Regions from separate parts of the Kitasatospora sp. NPDC023385 genome, predicted to be linked through region 1. Evidence: predicted binding sites of a transcription regulator. Region 1 holds the regulator's gene; the other holds the start of a gene.
The links. Region 1 encodes HrcA, which represses chaperone genes, less so after heat shock. Its sites were predicted from a motif close to TTNGCACTCNGNNNNNCNGAGTGCNAA; they were not measured.
Positions count from the first base shown of each region.

Region 1 (6,872 bases):
GGCGATGCCGTCCAGGTCCACCCTGGTCACCGGCGCGGCCTCGGCACCGCCCTCCTCACCGTCCGCCTTCTTGGCCCGCGGCTCGTCCTCCTCCCCGCCGAGCGGACGCCCGGCCCGCTGCGGCCCGAACGGGGACGGCGTGTCGGCGGCCAGCGTGATCAGGTACGGGCGGCAGCCGTTGGGGAAGGACAGGTCGAAGACGTGTGAGTCGTAGACCGGGTCGAAGTTGCGCACCGACAGGAAGGCCAGGTAGCGGCCGTCCGCGGTGAAGGCCGGCGAGGTGTCGATGAAGCGCTGCTGGGTGGCCTCGCTCACCGTCCGGGTCGCCAGGTTGGCCAGCACGATCTGGCGCAGCGAGTACGGCCCCAGCCCCGGCACCGGGCGCGACCAGGCCAGCCAGGCCGAGTCCGGGCTGAAGGCGAGCCCGCTGACCTGGCCGTCGGTGCTGCGGTCCAGCTCGTGGACGGTGCCGTCGGCGAGCGTCACCAGCAGCACCCGGCCGTCGTGCGCGCCGAGCACGGCCTGCTTGCCGTCGGGGGAGACGGCCAGCGCGTCGACCCGGCCGAGCTGTCCGGCGGCCAGCCGGCGGCGCTCGGCGCCGTGCACGGCGGGGGCGAACTCCAGGGCGTCCTCGCCCTCCGCGTCGGAGACCCAGAGCACGCCCTGCCCTCCGTCCTCGCCCGGCACCACCCGGGCCAGGCGCCCGCGCACGCCCGGCGTCTCGTCCAGCACCCGGGCCGGGCCCTCGCGGTGGGTCAGCCAGTGCACGCTGCCGCGCACCACGACGGCGCCGGCCCGGCCGGTGCGGTCGGGGGCGACGGACTCCAGCCAGTGCGCGGCGTGCACCGGGCGGGGGCGGCGGCCGCTGCGCGGCCCGGCCAGCCGGACGTCCAGGCGGCGCGGCTCGACGCCCTCGGCCAGGCTCTCCAGCAGCCACAGGTCGCCGGCCCGGTGGAACACCACCCGGGTGCCGTCGGTGGTGGCGTCCCGGGCGTAGAAGCCGTCCGGGCCGGTGGTGTGGCGGCGCAGGTCGGAGCCGTCCGGGAGGCTGGACCACAGCTCGCCGACGCCCTCGTGGTCGGACAGGAAGGCGATCCTGCCGCCGCCCGGCCCGTCCTCGGGCGAGAGCCGCCCGGCCACCCACAGCGGCGAGGACAGCTGGCCGTCCAGCCCCTCGTGGATCCGGGCGAACTCCTCCCGGCCGATCCACAGCTTGCCCGCCCGGCCGCCGCGGTAGCGCTTCCACCAGGCCGGCTCGCGGATCGCAGCGCTGGCCAGCAGCACCCGGTCGCCGCCCGGCTCGACGGCGATCCCGCCGACCGGCCCGTACGGCAGCCGCACCGGCTCGCCGCCGTCCAGCGGTACGGCGTGCGCCCAGGTGCGGAGCGTGGTGGCCTGGCCGGCGGCGGTGGTGGCGATCGGCCGGCCGTCGGCCGTCCAGCCCTGCATCCGGGTCTGGCCGCTGCCCCAGTGGGTGAGCCGGCGGGCCGGGCCGCCGTCCGCCGGCACCACGTGCACCTCGGGCGCGCCGTCCCGGGTGGAGGTGAAGGCGATGTGCCGCCCGTCCGGGGAGAACCGGGGGTCGCGGACGGGCTGGTGATCGGCCGTCAGCCGCCAGGCCCGGCCGCCCTCCAGCGGGGCGAGCCAGATGTCGTTCTCGGCGACGAAGGTGACCAGGTCGCCGTGCAGGTGCGGGTGGCGCAGGTAAGCGCCGGCGGGGGTGCTCAGGGAGTCCGTCACGCGGCCAGCGTAAGCACGTACGCGCACGAGCCGCCCGCCTTTCGGCAGACTCGGGGCGCCCTGGCGGGCCCGCCGTACCCTGCCGCACGCCGGGGCCTACGACCAGCGGCCGGTGCGCCCCAGCAGCAGCGCGCCGGCGGCCACCCCGGCGGTGGAGGTGCGCAGCACCGAGGGGCCCAGCCGGTACGGCTTCGCGCCCGCCCCGGCGAAGGCGGCCAGCTCCTCCGGGGAGACCCCGCCCTCCGGGCCGACCACCAGCACGAGGTCGCCGCCCAGCGGCAGCGCGGCGTGCGCCAGCGGCTCGGCGCCCTCCTCGTGCAGCACGGCGGCGAAGGCGGCCGCCGCCAGGACGGGGACCAGCTGCTTCGTGGTCACCGCCTCGCGCACCTCGGGGAAGCGCAGCCGGCGGGACTGCTTGCCGGCCTCCCGGGCGGTGGCCCGCCACTTGGCGAGCGCCTTGACGCCGCGCTCGCCCTTCCACTGGGTGATGCAGCGCGAGGCCGCCCACGGGATCACCACGTCGACACCGACCTCGGTCATGGTCTCCACGGCCAGCTCGCCGCGGTCGCCCTTGGGCAGCGCCTGGACGACGACGATCCGCGGCGCCGGCTCGGGCTCCCGGCGCACGGCGGTGACCGCGACGTCGATCGCGTCCTTGCCGAGCACCCCGGCGACCGTCCCGTCCACGCCGAGGCCCAGCCCGTCGGCGAGGGTCAGCGCCTCGCCGGGCTGCAGCCGCTTCACCGCGGCCGCGTGCCGCCCCTCCGGGCCGTCCAGGCGCACCAGGGCCCCGGGCGCGGCGGCGGCGATCCGCTCGGTCTCGACGACGAAAACGGGCGCGGTCATGCGGGGGCCTTTCCGGGGTGGGGCCTACGGTCCGAGGGGTCTGCGGGGTCTGCCGGGTCTGAGGGGTGTGCGGGCCGTGGGGACGCGAAAGGGGTGCCGGGGGATCGAGCCCCCGGCACCCCCGCGCGGACGGCTACCGGCCGTTGAAGGCGTCCTTCAGCCGGGAGAACAGGCCCTGCTGCCCCGGCGCGAACTGGCCGGACGGCCGCTCCTCGCCGCGCAGCACCGCGAGGCGGCGCAGCAGGTCCTCCTGCTCGGCGTCGAGCTTGCTGGGCGTCTTCACCTCGACGTGCACTATCAGGTCGCCCCGGCCGCCCCCGCGCAGGTGGGTGATGCCGCGGCCGTGCAGCGGGATCGACTGGCCGGACTGGGTGCCGGGCCGGATGTCGATCTCCTCCAGGCCGTCCAGGGTCTGCAGCGGCACCTGGGTGCCGAGCGAGGCCGCCGTCATCGGGATGGTGACGGTGCAGTGCAGATCGTCCCCGCGCCGCTGGAAGATGGTGTGGCTGGTCTCGGCGATCTCGACGTACAGGTCGCCGGCCGGGCCGCCGCCGGGGCCGACCTCGCCCTCGCCGGCCAGCTGGATCCGGGTGCCGTTGTCGACACCGGCCGGGATCTTGACGGTCAGGGTGCGTCGGGCGCGGACCCGGCCGTCGCCGGCGCACTCGGGGCACGGCGTCGGCACGACGGTGCCGAAGCCCTGGCACTGCGGGCAGGGCCGGGAGGTCATGACCTGGCCCAGGAAGGACCGGGTGACCTGGGAGACCTCGCCCTTGCCGCGGCACATGTCGCAGGTCTGCGCGGAGGTGCCGGGGGCCGCGCCCTCGCCGCTGCACGTGGTGCAGGTGACGGCGGTGTCGACCTGGAGCTCCTTGGTGGTGCCGAAGGCGGCCTCCTCCAGGGTGATCTCCAGCCGGATCATGGCGTCCTGGCCGCGGCGGGTGCGCGAGCGCGGGCCGCGCTGGCCGGCCGCGGCGCCGAAGAAGGCGTCCATGATGTCGGAGAAGCCGAAGCCCGCCGCGCCGGCGCCGAAGCCGCCCGCGCCACCGCCGCCCGGCGACAGCGGGTCACCGCCGAGGTCGTAGACCTGGCGCTTCTGCGGATCGGAGAGCACCTCGTAGGCGGCGTTGATCTCCTTGAACCGCTCCTGCGTCTTCGGGTCCGGGTTGACGTCCGGGTGCAGTTCGCGTGCCAGGCGCCGGAACGCCTTCTTGATCTCGTCCTGCCCCGCATCCCGTCGGACGCCGAGTACCGCGTAGTAGTCCGTGGCCACCAAATGCTCCGCTTGTTCCGCCTGTAGTAGTGCTGCGACTGGTCACCGCGCGTCACCTATCTGACGAGCGGCCGTTTGCTACGACTCGGCCAGGATCTGGCCCACGTACCGCGCCACCGCCCGCACCGCCCCCATTGTGCCCGGGTAGTCCATCCGGGTCGGACCGATCACGCCCAGTTTGGCCACGCTCTCCTCGCCCGAACCGTAGCCGACCGACACGACCGAGGTGGAATTCAGCCCCTCGTAGGCGTTCTCCCGCCCGATCCGGACCGTCATCGCGGCGTCCCCGGTCTCACCCAGGAGGCGGAGCAGGATGACCTGCTCCTCCAGGGCCTCCAGCACCGGCTGGATGGTGAGCGGGAAGTCGTGGCCGAAGCGGGTCAGGTTGGCCGTGCCGGCCAGCATGATCCGCTCCTCGTTCTGCTCCGCGAGCGTCTCGAACAGCGTCGCCAGGACCGTGGTCACGGTCGGCCGGTCGGCCTGTTCGAACATCGCCGGAAGCTCCTCCAGCAGGCCCGGCACCTCCGGGAGGCGCCGGCCGGTGGCTCTGCTGTTGATCACGGTCCGCAGGTCCGCCAGGACCGTTTCGCCGACCGTGCCCGGGCAGTCGACCATCCGCTGCTCGACCCGGCCGGTGTTGGTGATCAGCACCAGCATCACCTTGGCCGGGGCCAGGGCCACCAGCTCGATGTGCCGGACGGTGGAACGCGACAGCGAGGGGTACTGCACCACCGCGACCTGCCGGGTCAGCTGGGCGAGCAGCCGCACGGTGCGGGCGACCACGTCGTCCAGGTCGACCGCGCCGTCCAGGAAGTGCCGGATCGCCCGGCGCTCGGGGGCGCTCATCGGCTTGACCTCGGCGAGCCGGTCGACGAAGAGGCGGTACCCCTTGTCGGTCGGGATGCGCCCGGCACTGGTGTGCGGCTGGTGGATGTAGCCCTCCTCCTCCAGCGCCGCCATGTCGTTGCGGACGGTCGCCGGCGAGACACCGAGGTTGTGCCGCTCCACCAGGGCCTTGGAGCCGACCGGCTCCTCGGTGCCCACGTAGTCCTGCACGATCGCGCGGAGCACGGCGAGCTTGCGGTCGTCCAGCTGGCGGACCTCACCGGCCATGGGGCACGCACCTCCGTCTTCGCACGTTGTCGTCTGTGTCCCTCTGAGCTGCCTCGGGGCTCCGGGAGGCCCCACCCCTGGCACTCTGAACGCGCGAGTGCCAGAACCGTACCTGCCAGTGTAAGGCCCGGGTCCTACGGCAGGAACGGCCCGACCGGCGTGATCCTTCCCGCAGTTCCGGGAACGGCCCGCGGCATGCCGACCGTTCACGGTTCCCGGCGCGGGGGTGGTGCCCCGCGGCCGTCCGGGTGGCAGCATCGAAAGCGACGGCGAATTGGAGGACCAAACGATGTCGAGCTCGGGCCAGCACACCCGCTTCGCGCCCGACCGCGGCCTGACCGGCCGCATGGTCGCGACGATGTTCGTGATCGGGCTGTTGTACGTCGGTTTCACCGGCCTGCTGATCGCGCTGCTGCGCGGCGCCTGGCCACTGATCGTCCTGATCTCCGGCGGGCTGTTCGTGGCCCAGTTCTGGTTCAGCGACAAGATCACCGAACGGGCGATGGGCGCCCGCCCGGTCTCCCCGGAGGAGTTCCCCCAACTGCACGGCACGATCGACCGGCTCTGCGCGCTGGCCGACATGCCCAAACCGCGCGTGGCGGTCGCCACCAACGACATGCCGAACGCCTTCGCCACCGGCCGCAACCCGCAGAACGCGGTCGTCTGCGTCACCACCGGCCTGCTGCGCCGGCTGGAGCCGGAGGAACTGGAGGGCGTCCTCGCCCACGAGCTGTCCCACGTCGCCCACCGCGACGTCGCCGTGATGACGATCGCCGGCTTCCTCGGCGTCCTCGCCGGCGCGATGACCCGGATCGCCATGTACGGCGGGTTCATGGGCGGCAGCCGCAACAGCAACGACCAGAACGCGGCCATCGCGGCCCTGGTCATCCCGCTGGTCTCGGTGGTCGTCTACGCGATCAGCTTCCTGCTCACCCGGCTGCTCTCCCGCTACCGCGAACTCGCCGCCGACCGCGCCGCCGCCCAGCTCACCGGACGGCCCAGCGCACTCGCCTCCGCGCTCACCAAGGTGACCGGGCAGATCGCGGCCATCCCCACCGAGGACCTGCGCAGGTCCCAGCCCTACAACGCGTTCTACTTCGCCCCCGCGCTGAACGCCCGGGAGACCGCCTCCCAGCTGTTCTCCACCCACCCGACGCTGGAGAAGCGACTGGCCGAACTGGCGAAGATCTCCGAGCAACTCGGCCGCTGATCCCGCCCGCATCCGCTCACCCGTCCCGCCCGTCCCGCCCGTTCCCATCCGAGAGGACTGCCGTGGGTTTCCTGGACACCCTGTTCGGCCGCACCAAGCCGGTCAAACCCGACCTCGACCAGCTGTTCGGCGTGCCGTCCGCCGCACTGACCCTGGAGGCCGGGGCCGGGTTCCTGCCCACCGGGCTCGGCTCGGTCTGCTTCGCGGCCGTCGAGGGCGCGGCGTTCGTCCAGGTGGAGCAGCAGGTCCGGGCCCTGCTGGACGCCGACACCGAGCGCGGCGGCGTCCCGGTGGAGGCCTCCAAGGACGGCTACGGCTACTCCTGGCTGCTCGCCCGGCACACGCCCGAGGAACTGCCGGAGCTGGTCAACGACCTGCACGCGGTCAACAGCGAGCTGGAGGCGAACGGCTTCGGCCCGCAGCTGCTCTGCTCGCTGGTGGGCTTCCGCGATCCGCAGGGCCGGTCCCTGGCCCTGGTGTACCTCTACAAGCGCGGCACCTTCTACCCCTTCGCCCCGGTGCCCGGCGGCGGCGAGAAGCGCGACAGCCCGCTGGAACTGCAGGTCAACGCGATGCTGGGCAACGACCTGCGGCTGGAGAAGGACCTCAGCCGCTGGTTCCCGGTCTGGGGCGCGCCGGGCCTCTGACGGCCCGTCCGCCGTCCCTATGATCACCCGTATGCGCAGCCAC
Region 1 covers NZ_JBVOOL010000005.1:116,788-123,659, reverse strand. The annotation lists gene AC0B61_RS10335 (S41 family peptidase) at 1-1,740, opposite strand, end outside; gene AC0B61_RS10330 (16S rRNA (uracil(1498)-N(3))-methyltransferase) at 1,837-2,586, opposite strand; gene dnaJ (molecular chaperone DnaJ) at 2,720-3,859, opposite strand; gene hrcA (heat-inducible transcriptional repressor HrcA) at 3,938-4,972, opposite strand; gene htpX (zinc metalloprotease HtpX) at 5,262-6,182, shown strand; gene pspAB (PspA-associated protein PspAB) at 6,245-6,829, shown strand; gene AC0B61_RS10305 (DUF3097 domain-containing protein) at 6,861-6,872, shown strand, end outside.

Region 2 (6,872 bases), on a different contig from region 1:
ATGGCGATCGCCGGCGAGGGCGACGTCCAGACCATCGCCGTCGACGACCGACACCAGGGCGCCGGCCTCGGCACGGCGCTGCTCACCGACCTGATCCGGGAGTCCGCCCGGCGCGGCTGCGCCGAACTGCTCCTGGAGGTACGGGTGGACAACCCGCGCGCCCAGAGGCTGTACGAACGCCACGGCTTCGAGCCGGTGGGCATCCGGCGCGGCTACTACCAGCCCGCCAACGTCGACGCGCTGGTGATGCGCCTCGACCACCCGAGCACTGACAGCACCGACCCGAAGGACATTGAGGACAACCCCCATGGCTGACGAACCGCTCGTCCTCGGCATCGAGACCTCCTGCGACGAGACCGGCGTCGGCATCGTGCGCGGCACCACGCTGCTGGCCGACGCGGTCGCCTCCAGCGTCAACGACCACGCCCGCTTCGGCGGTGTCGTCCCGGAGATCGCCAGCCGCGCGCACCTGGAGGCGATGGTCCCGACCATCCAGCGCGCCCTGGACACCGCCGGGGTCAAGGCGAGCGACCTGGACGGCATCGCGGTCACCGCCGGCCCCGGCCTGGCCGGCGCGCTGCTGGTCGGCGTCAGCGCCGCCAAGGCCTACGCCTGGGCGCTGGACAAGCCCCTGTACGGGGTCAACCACCTCGCCTCGCACATCTGCGTCGACCAGCTGGAGCACGGCCGGCTGCCCTCGCCGACGATGGCCCTGCTGGTCTCCGGCGGGCACTCGTCGCTGCTGCTCAGCGAGGACATCACCACCGACGTCCGCCCGCTCGGCGCGACCATCGACGACGCGGCCGGCGAGGCCTTCGACAAGGTCGCCCGGGTGCTCGGCCTGGGCTTCCCCGGCGGCCCGGTGGTCGACCGGACGGCCCGCGAGGGCGACCCGAAGGCGATCGCCTTCCCGCGGGGCCTGAGCGGCAGGAACGACCCGGAGTACGACTTCTCCTTCTCCGGTCTGAAGACCGCCGTCGCCCGCTGGGTGGAGGCCAAGCGCAGGGCCGGCGAGGAGGTGCCGATCGCCGACGTGGCGGCGTCCTTCCAGGAGGCGGTCACCGACGTGCTGACCCGCAAGGCCGTCAAGGCGTGCAAGGCCAACGGCGTCGACCACCTGATGATCGGCGGCGGCGTCGCGGCCAACTCGCGGCTGCGCGAGATGGCCCAGCAGCGCTGCGACCGGGCCGGCATCCGGCTGCGGGTGCCCCGTCCGGGCCTGTGCACCGACAACGGCGCGATGGTCGCGGCGCTGGGCTCCGAGATGGTGTGGCGCGACCGCGCGCCCTCCGCCCTCGACCTGTCCGCCGACTCCTCGCTGCCGGTGACCGACGTCCACGTGCCTGCCGCGGGCAGCGGGCACGCCGACGTCCACGGCCGGGCCTACGACGCCCTCGGCGGCGGCACCGCGTGACCGTCGCCGCGATGTGGGAGGCCCGGGCGGTGGCCGGCCGGGGGGCCGAACTCGCCGCCTGGGTACGGGAGGAGGCGCTGCCCGCGGTGCGCGGCGGGGCCGGGCTGGAGCGCCTCGAACTGTTCGGCGCCCCCGGGGACCGGGTGCTGCTGATCACCTGGTGGAGCGGCGAGCCGGTGCCGGTCGCCGACCCGCCGGCCGACCTGCTCGGCCGCCCGGTGCACCGCTGGTCCTTCACCAGCGAGCTCGCCGAACAGCCTGGGGCGGGAACCGCCGACCCGGCCGCTACCGTGCATAGCTGAGAGAAGGCTGGACGGGAACCGGGAGCGCGGTGCGGTGAGCAGGGACCGACGGAACAGAACCAGGACGTACGCGGCAGGGGCGCTGGCCCTGCTGGCCTTCGCCACCGCCTGCGGGGACAACGGCGGCGGGGGCGGCGCCGCCCCCGCCGCCCCGACGGCGGCGCCGTTCGCGCCCACCGGGGCCGCCCCGACCGGCGGCACGGCCGCCACCCCCGGCGCCACCGCCCCGGCGGGCGCGAACGCGGCGGCCTGGGCGAAGTGGAACCTCACCCCGCTCGCCCCCGCCCCCGCGCCGCCCGCCGACAAGCCCGTCAAACTCGAACGCACCGGCCCGGTACCGGTGTTCAGCGACATCAAGACGACCGACAAGGTGGTCTTCGTCACCATCGACGACGGCGCCGAGAAGGACCCGAAGTTCGTCGAGATGCTGACCGACCTCAAGGTGCCGATCTCGATGTTCCTGACGAAGGACATCGTCAAGAACGACTACGGCTACTTCAAGCCGCTCCAGGCCCTGGGCAACCACATCCAGAACCACACCGTGGACCACCCGGTGATGAGCAAGCTGCCGGCGGACAAGCAGAAGGCCGAGGTCTGCGACGACCAGGCCGCGCTCACCCAGCAGTACGGCACCGCCCCGCTGCTGTTCCGCCCGCCGTTCGGCGACGGCGCCAACACCCCGACGCTCAACACCTCGGTGCAGCAGTGCGGCCCGCGCGCGATCGTGCTGTGGCGCGAGTCGATGCAGATCCACGACATGCAGTACCAGGCGGCGGACAAGAAGCTGAAGCCCGGCGACATCGTCCTGGCGCACTTCCGCGGCCCCAAGGAGCTCAAGGGCGCCACGATGACCCAGATGTTCGGGGACCTGCTGGCCCGGATCCAGGAGCAGGGCTTCTCGGTGGCCCGCCTGGAGGACTACATCCAGGCCCCCGCCACCTAGCTAGTCCGCGCTGTCCGCGCGGACCGGCTGCCCCAGCATCATCAGCGGGCCGTGGTCGGTGCGGCTGAGGATCACCGTGACGGTGTTCGGCCCGGAGGGCTTGAGCTGGCGGCGCAGCTCCTCCGGGGTGATCGCCATCCCGCGCTTCTTGATCACCACCGTGCCGACCGCGCGGTCGCGCAGCAGCGCCTTCAGCTTCTTGATGTGGAACGGCAGCACGTCGGTGAGTTCGAAGGCGTGCGCGTACGGGGTGTCGACCAGCCGGTCCGAGGTCAGGTAGGCGATCTTCGGGTCGATCAGCCGGCCGCCGACCCGCTCGGCCACCTCGGCCACCAGGTGGGCCCGGATCACCGCGCCGTCCGGCTCGTACAGGTAGCGCCCGACCGGGCCGGCCGGCGGGTCGGGCAGGTCGCCGCCGGTCAGGCTGGCGCCCTGCGGCAGCAGGGTGGCGCGGTGCGGGCGCGCGGCCCGGGTGCCGAACCAGAGCACCGCCTCCTTGACGTCGCCGTGGTCGGAGACCCACTCCGCCTCGGCGTCCGCCGGGACGGCCTCGTGCGGGATGCCCGGGGCGACCTTCAGCGCCCCGATCGGGGTCCGGCGGCCGGCCTTGACGGCCCAGGAGAGCGGCGGCGCGTACGCCTCCGGGTCGAAGACCCGGCCGCGCGAGGTGCGCCTGGCCGGGTCGGTGAACACCGCGTCGTAGCCGGTGACGTCCACCTCGGCGACGTCCGCGCAGCGCACCTCGACCAGGTCGGCCAGGCCCAACGCGGCGGCGTTAGCGGCGGTGGCGGCGCAGGCCGCCGGGTCCTTGTCGACGGCCAGCACCTCGATGCCTGCCCGGGCCAGCGCCAGCACGTCCCCGCCGATGCCGCAGCACAGGTCGGCCAGGCGCCGCACGCCCAGTGCGGCGAACCGCTGCGCCCGCCACTCGGCCACGCTGCGCCGGGTGGACTGCTCGACGCCGTTGGGCGTGAAGTACATGAGATCGGCGTCCGCCCCGAACTTCGCCCGCGCCCGCTGCCGCAGCCGGGCCTGCCCGAATGCCGCCGACACCAGCTCCGCCGGGTGCTCGCGCCGCAGCCGGGTCGCCAGCGCCAGTTCCTCCTCAGGGGTGAACTCGCGCAGCTCGGCGAGCAGGGCCTGGCCCTCGGGGGCCAGCAGGGGCTGGAGGTTCTCGGTGTCCACGGGGCCATTCTCGCCGGTCGCCGGGCGGCCACGAGTACGGGTCGCCGCCCGGCCGGCAGGATTCGAGGGGCGCGTCGTTGGCACTCTGGTTGACTGAGTGCTAACACAGGCCTATGGTCGTCCTTGGCACTCCCCACCGGGGGAGTGCTAACGCGAAGACGCGTGTCTGACCCCCGCGACGGCAGGCTCGCAGGTTCGCCCCTACCCGTTAGAAAACCCCGTAATCTCCGAAGGGGAGCTCGGACGTGACCACCAGCAGCAAGGTTGCCATCAAGCCGCTCGAGGACCGCATTGTGGTCCAGCCGCTCGACGCCGAGACCACCACGGCCTCCGGCCTGGTTATCCCGGACACCGCCAAGGAGAAGCCCCAGGAGGGCGTCGTCCTGGCCGTCGGCCCGGGCCGCTTCGAGGATGGCCAGCGGCTGCCGCTCGACGTCGCCGTGGGTGACATCGTCCTGTACTCGAAGTACGGCGGCACCGAGGTCAAGTACCAGGGCGAGGAATACCTCGTCCTCTCCGCCCGCGACGTTCTCGCCATCATCGAGAAGTAAGTCGTCCCGACCCGCCCCGGATCCGTGTCCCCCGTGACAATGGCCCGGGGCGTGGTTGTTGGTTCACGTAGTTCGGCGGCCGGTGGGCCGGCCGCAGCCCCGAGGGAATAGGGAACATGGCGAAGATCCTGCAGTTCGACGAGGACGCCCGCCGCTCGCTGGAGCGCGGTGTCAACAAGCTGGCCGACACCGTCAAGGTGACCATCGGCCCCAAGGGCCGCAACGTCGTCATCGACAAGAAGTTCGGCGCCCCGACCATCACCAACGACGGTGTCACCATCGCCCGCGAGGTCGAGCTGGACGACCCGTACGAGAACCTTGGCGCGCAGCTCGTCAAGGAGGTCGCCACCAAGACCAACGACGTTGCGGGCGACGGCACCACCACCGCCACCGTGCTGGCCCAGGCCCTGGTCAACGAGGGTCTGCGCAACGTCGCCGCCGGCGCCGGCCCGGCCGCCCTGAAGAAGGGCATCGACAAGGCCGTCGCCGCCGTCTCCGAGCACCTGCTGTCCATCGCCCGCGAGATCGAGGGCAAGGACGACGTCGCCGCCGTCGCTTCCCTCTCCGCGCAGGACACCCAGGTCGGCGAGCTGATCGCCGAGGCGATCGACAAGGTCGGCAAGGACGGTGTCATCACCGTCGAGGAGTCGAACACCTTCGGCGTGGAGCTGGACTTCACCGAGGGCATGCAGTTCGACAAGGGCTACCTGTCGCCGTACTTCGTCACCGACGCGGAGCGGCAGGAGGCGGTCCTGGAGGACCCGTACATCCTGATCAACCAGGGCAAGATCTCCTCCATCCAGGAGCTGCTGCCCCTGCTGGAGAAGATCCTGCAGAGCGGTGCGTCGAAGCCGCTGCTGATCATCGCCGAGGACGTCGACGGCGAGGCGCTGTCGACCCTGGTCGTGAACAAGATCCGCGGCACCTTCAACGCCGTCGCCGTCAAGGCCCCGGGCTTCGGCGACCGCCGCAAGGCGATCCTCGGCGACCTGGCCACCCTGACCGGCGGCACGGTCATCTCCGAGGAGGTCGGCCTCAAGCTCGACCAGGTCGGCCTGGACGTGCTGGGCACCGCCCGCCGCGTGACCATCACCAAGGACGAGACCACCGTCGTCGACGGTGCCGGTGACAGCGAGGCCGTGGCCGGCCGCGTCGCCCAGATCAAGGCCGAGATCGCCGCGACCGACTCCGACTGGGACCGCGAGAAGCTGCAGGAGCGCCTGGCCAAGCTGGCCGGCGGCGTCTGCGTCATCAAGGTCGGCGCCGCCACCGAGGTGGAGCTGAAGGAGCGCAAGCACCGCCTGGAGGACGCCATCTCGGCGACCCGTGCCGCGGTCGAGGAGGGCATCGTCGCCGGTGGTGGCGCCTCCCTGGTCCACGCCGCCAAGGTGCTGGACGGCGGCCTGGGCCTGACGGGCGACGAGGCGACCGGTGTCGCGGTGGTCCGCAAGGCGCTGCACGAGCCGCTGCGCTGGATCGCCCAGAACGCCGGCCTGGAGGGCTACGTCATCACCTCCAAGGTCGCCGAGCTGGAGAACGGCCAGGGCTACAACGCGGCCACCGGCGAGTACGGCGACCTGGTGAAGGCCGGCGTCATCGACCCGGTCAAGGTCACCCGCTCCGCCCTGGAGAACGCCGCCTCGATCGCCTCCCTGCTCCTCACCACCGAGACCCTCGTGGTGGAGAAGAAGGAGGAGGAGGCCGACAGCGGTCACTCCCACGGTCACGGCCACTCGCACTGAGGCCCGAACCACTGACCGGAGGCCCGGTCCGCGCCCCGCGAGGGGTGGCGGCCGGGCCTCCGGCGTTCGCCTTTGAGGCTTCAACTATCAGTAGAATTTTGCAGAACGCAAAGACTGCCTTATAACTGAGGCATGATCGAGGCCCGCCACCTGCGCGTCCTGCGTGCCGTCTCCCGCACCGGCTCCTTCTCCGCCGCCGCCCGCGAGCTGGGGTGTACCCAGCCCGCCATCAGCCAGCAGATGAAGGCCCTGGAGAAGTCCGTGGACACGCCTCTGGTGGTCCGCTCCGGCCGGGGGATGCAGCTCAGCGAAGCCGGGCGCGTCCTGCTCAAGCATGCCACCGGAATCCTGGCCGGGCTCTCCGCCGCCGAGGAGGAGGTGGCCGCGATCGCCGGGCTGCGGGCCGGCCGGGTGCGGCTGGTCTCCTTCCCGACCGCGAGCTCCACCCTGGTGCCGCCCGCCGTCGCCCGGCTGCGGGACAGCCATCCGGGGGTGCGCGTGTCGCTGGTCGAGGCGGAGCCGCCGGAATCGCTGGCGATGCTGCGCGGCGGTGAGTGCGAGATCGCGCTGGCCTTCCGCTACCCGCAGTCCGAGGGCGCCGTTTCGCTGCCCATCCCCGCGCACGGCACACCGCGCGAGGCGCGGGCCGAGGCCAATCTGGAGGCGCAGCAGCTGACGGCCGGCACCGACTGGTCCGACCTGGTGGTCACCCCGTTGCTGGACGACCCGCTGGTG
Region 2 covers NZ_JBVOOL010000003.1:106,209-113,080, reverse strand. The annotation lists gene rimI (ribosomal protein S18-alanine N-acetyltransferase) at 1-315, shown strand, start outside; gene tsaD (tRNA (adenosine(37)-N6)-threonylcarbamoyltransferase complex transferase subunit TsaD) at 308-1,414, shown strand; gene AC0B61_RS06365 (hypothetical protein) at 1,411-1,716, shown strand; gene AC0B61_RS06360 (polysaccharide deacetylase family protein) at 1,751-2,659, shown strand; gene AC0B61_RS06355 (THUMP-like domain-containing protein) at 2,660-3,844, opposite strand; gene groES (co-chaperone GroES) at 4,090-4,395, shown strand; gene groL (chaperonin GroEL) at 4,512-6,137, shown strand; gene AC0B61_RS06340 (LysR family transcriptional regulator) at 6,270-6,872, shown strand, end outside.
Region 2: groES (co-chaperone GroES) is a predicted target of HrcA. The motif match lies at 3,922-3,948, and genes of this name have one in related genera.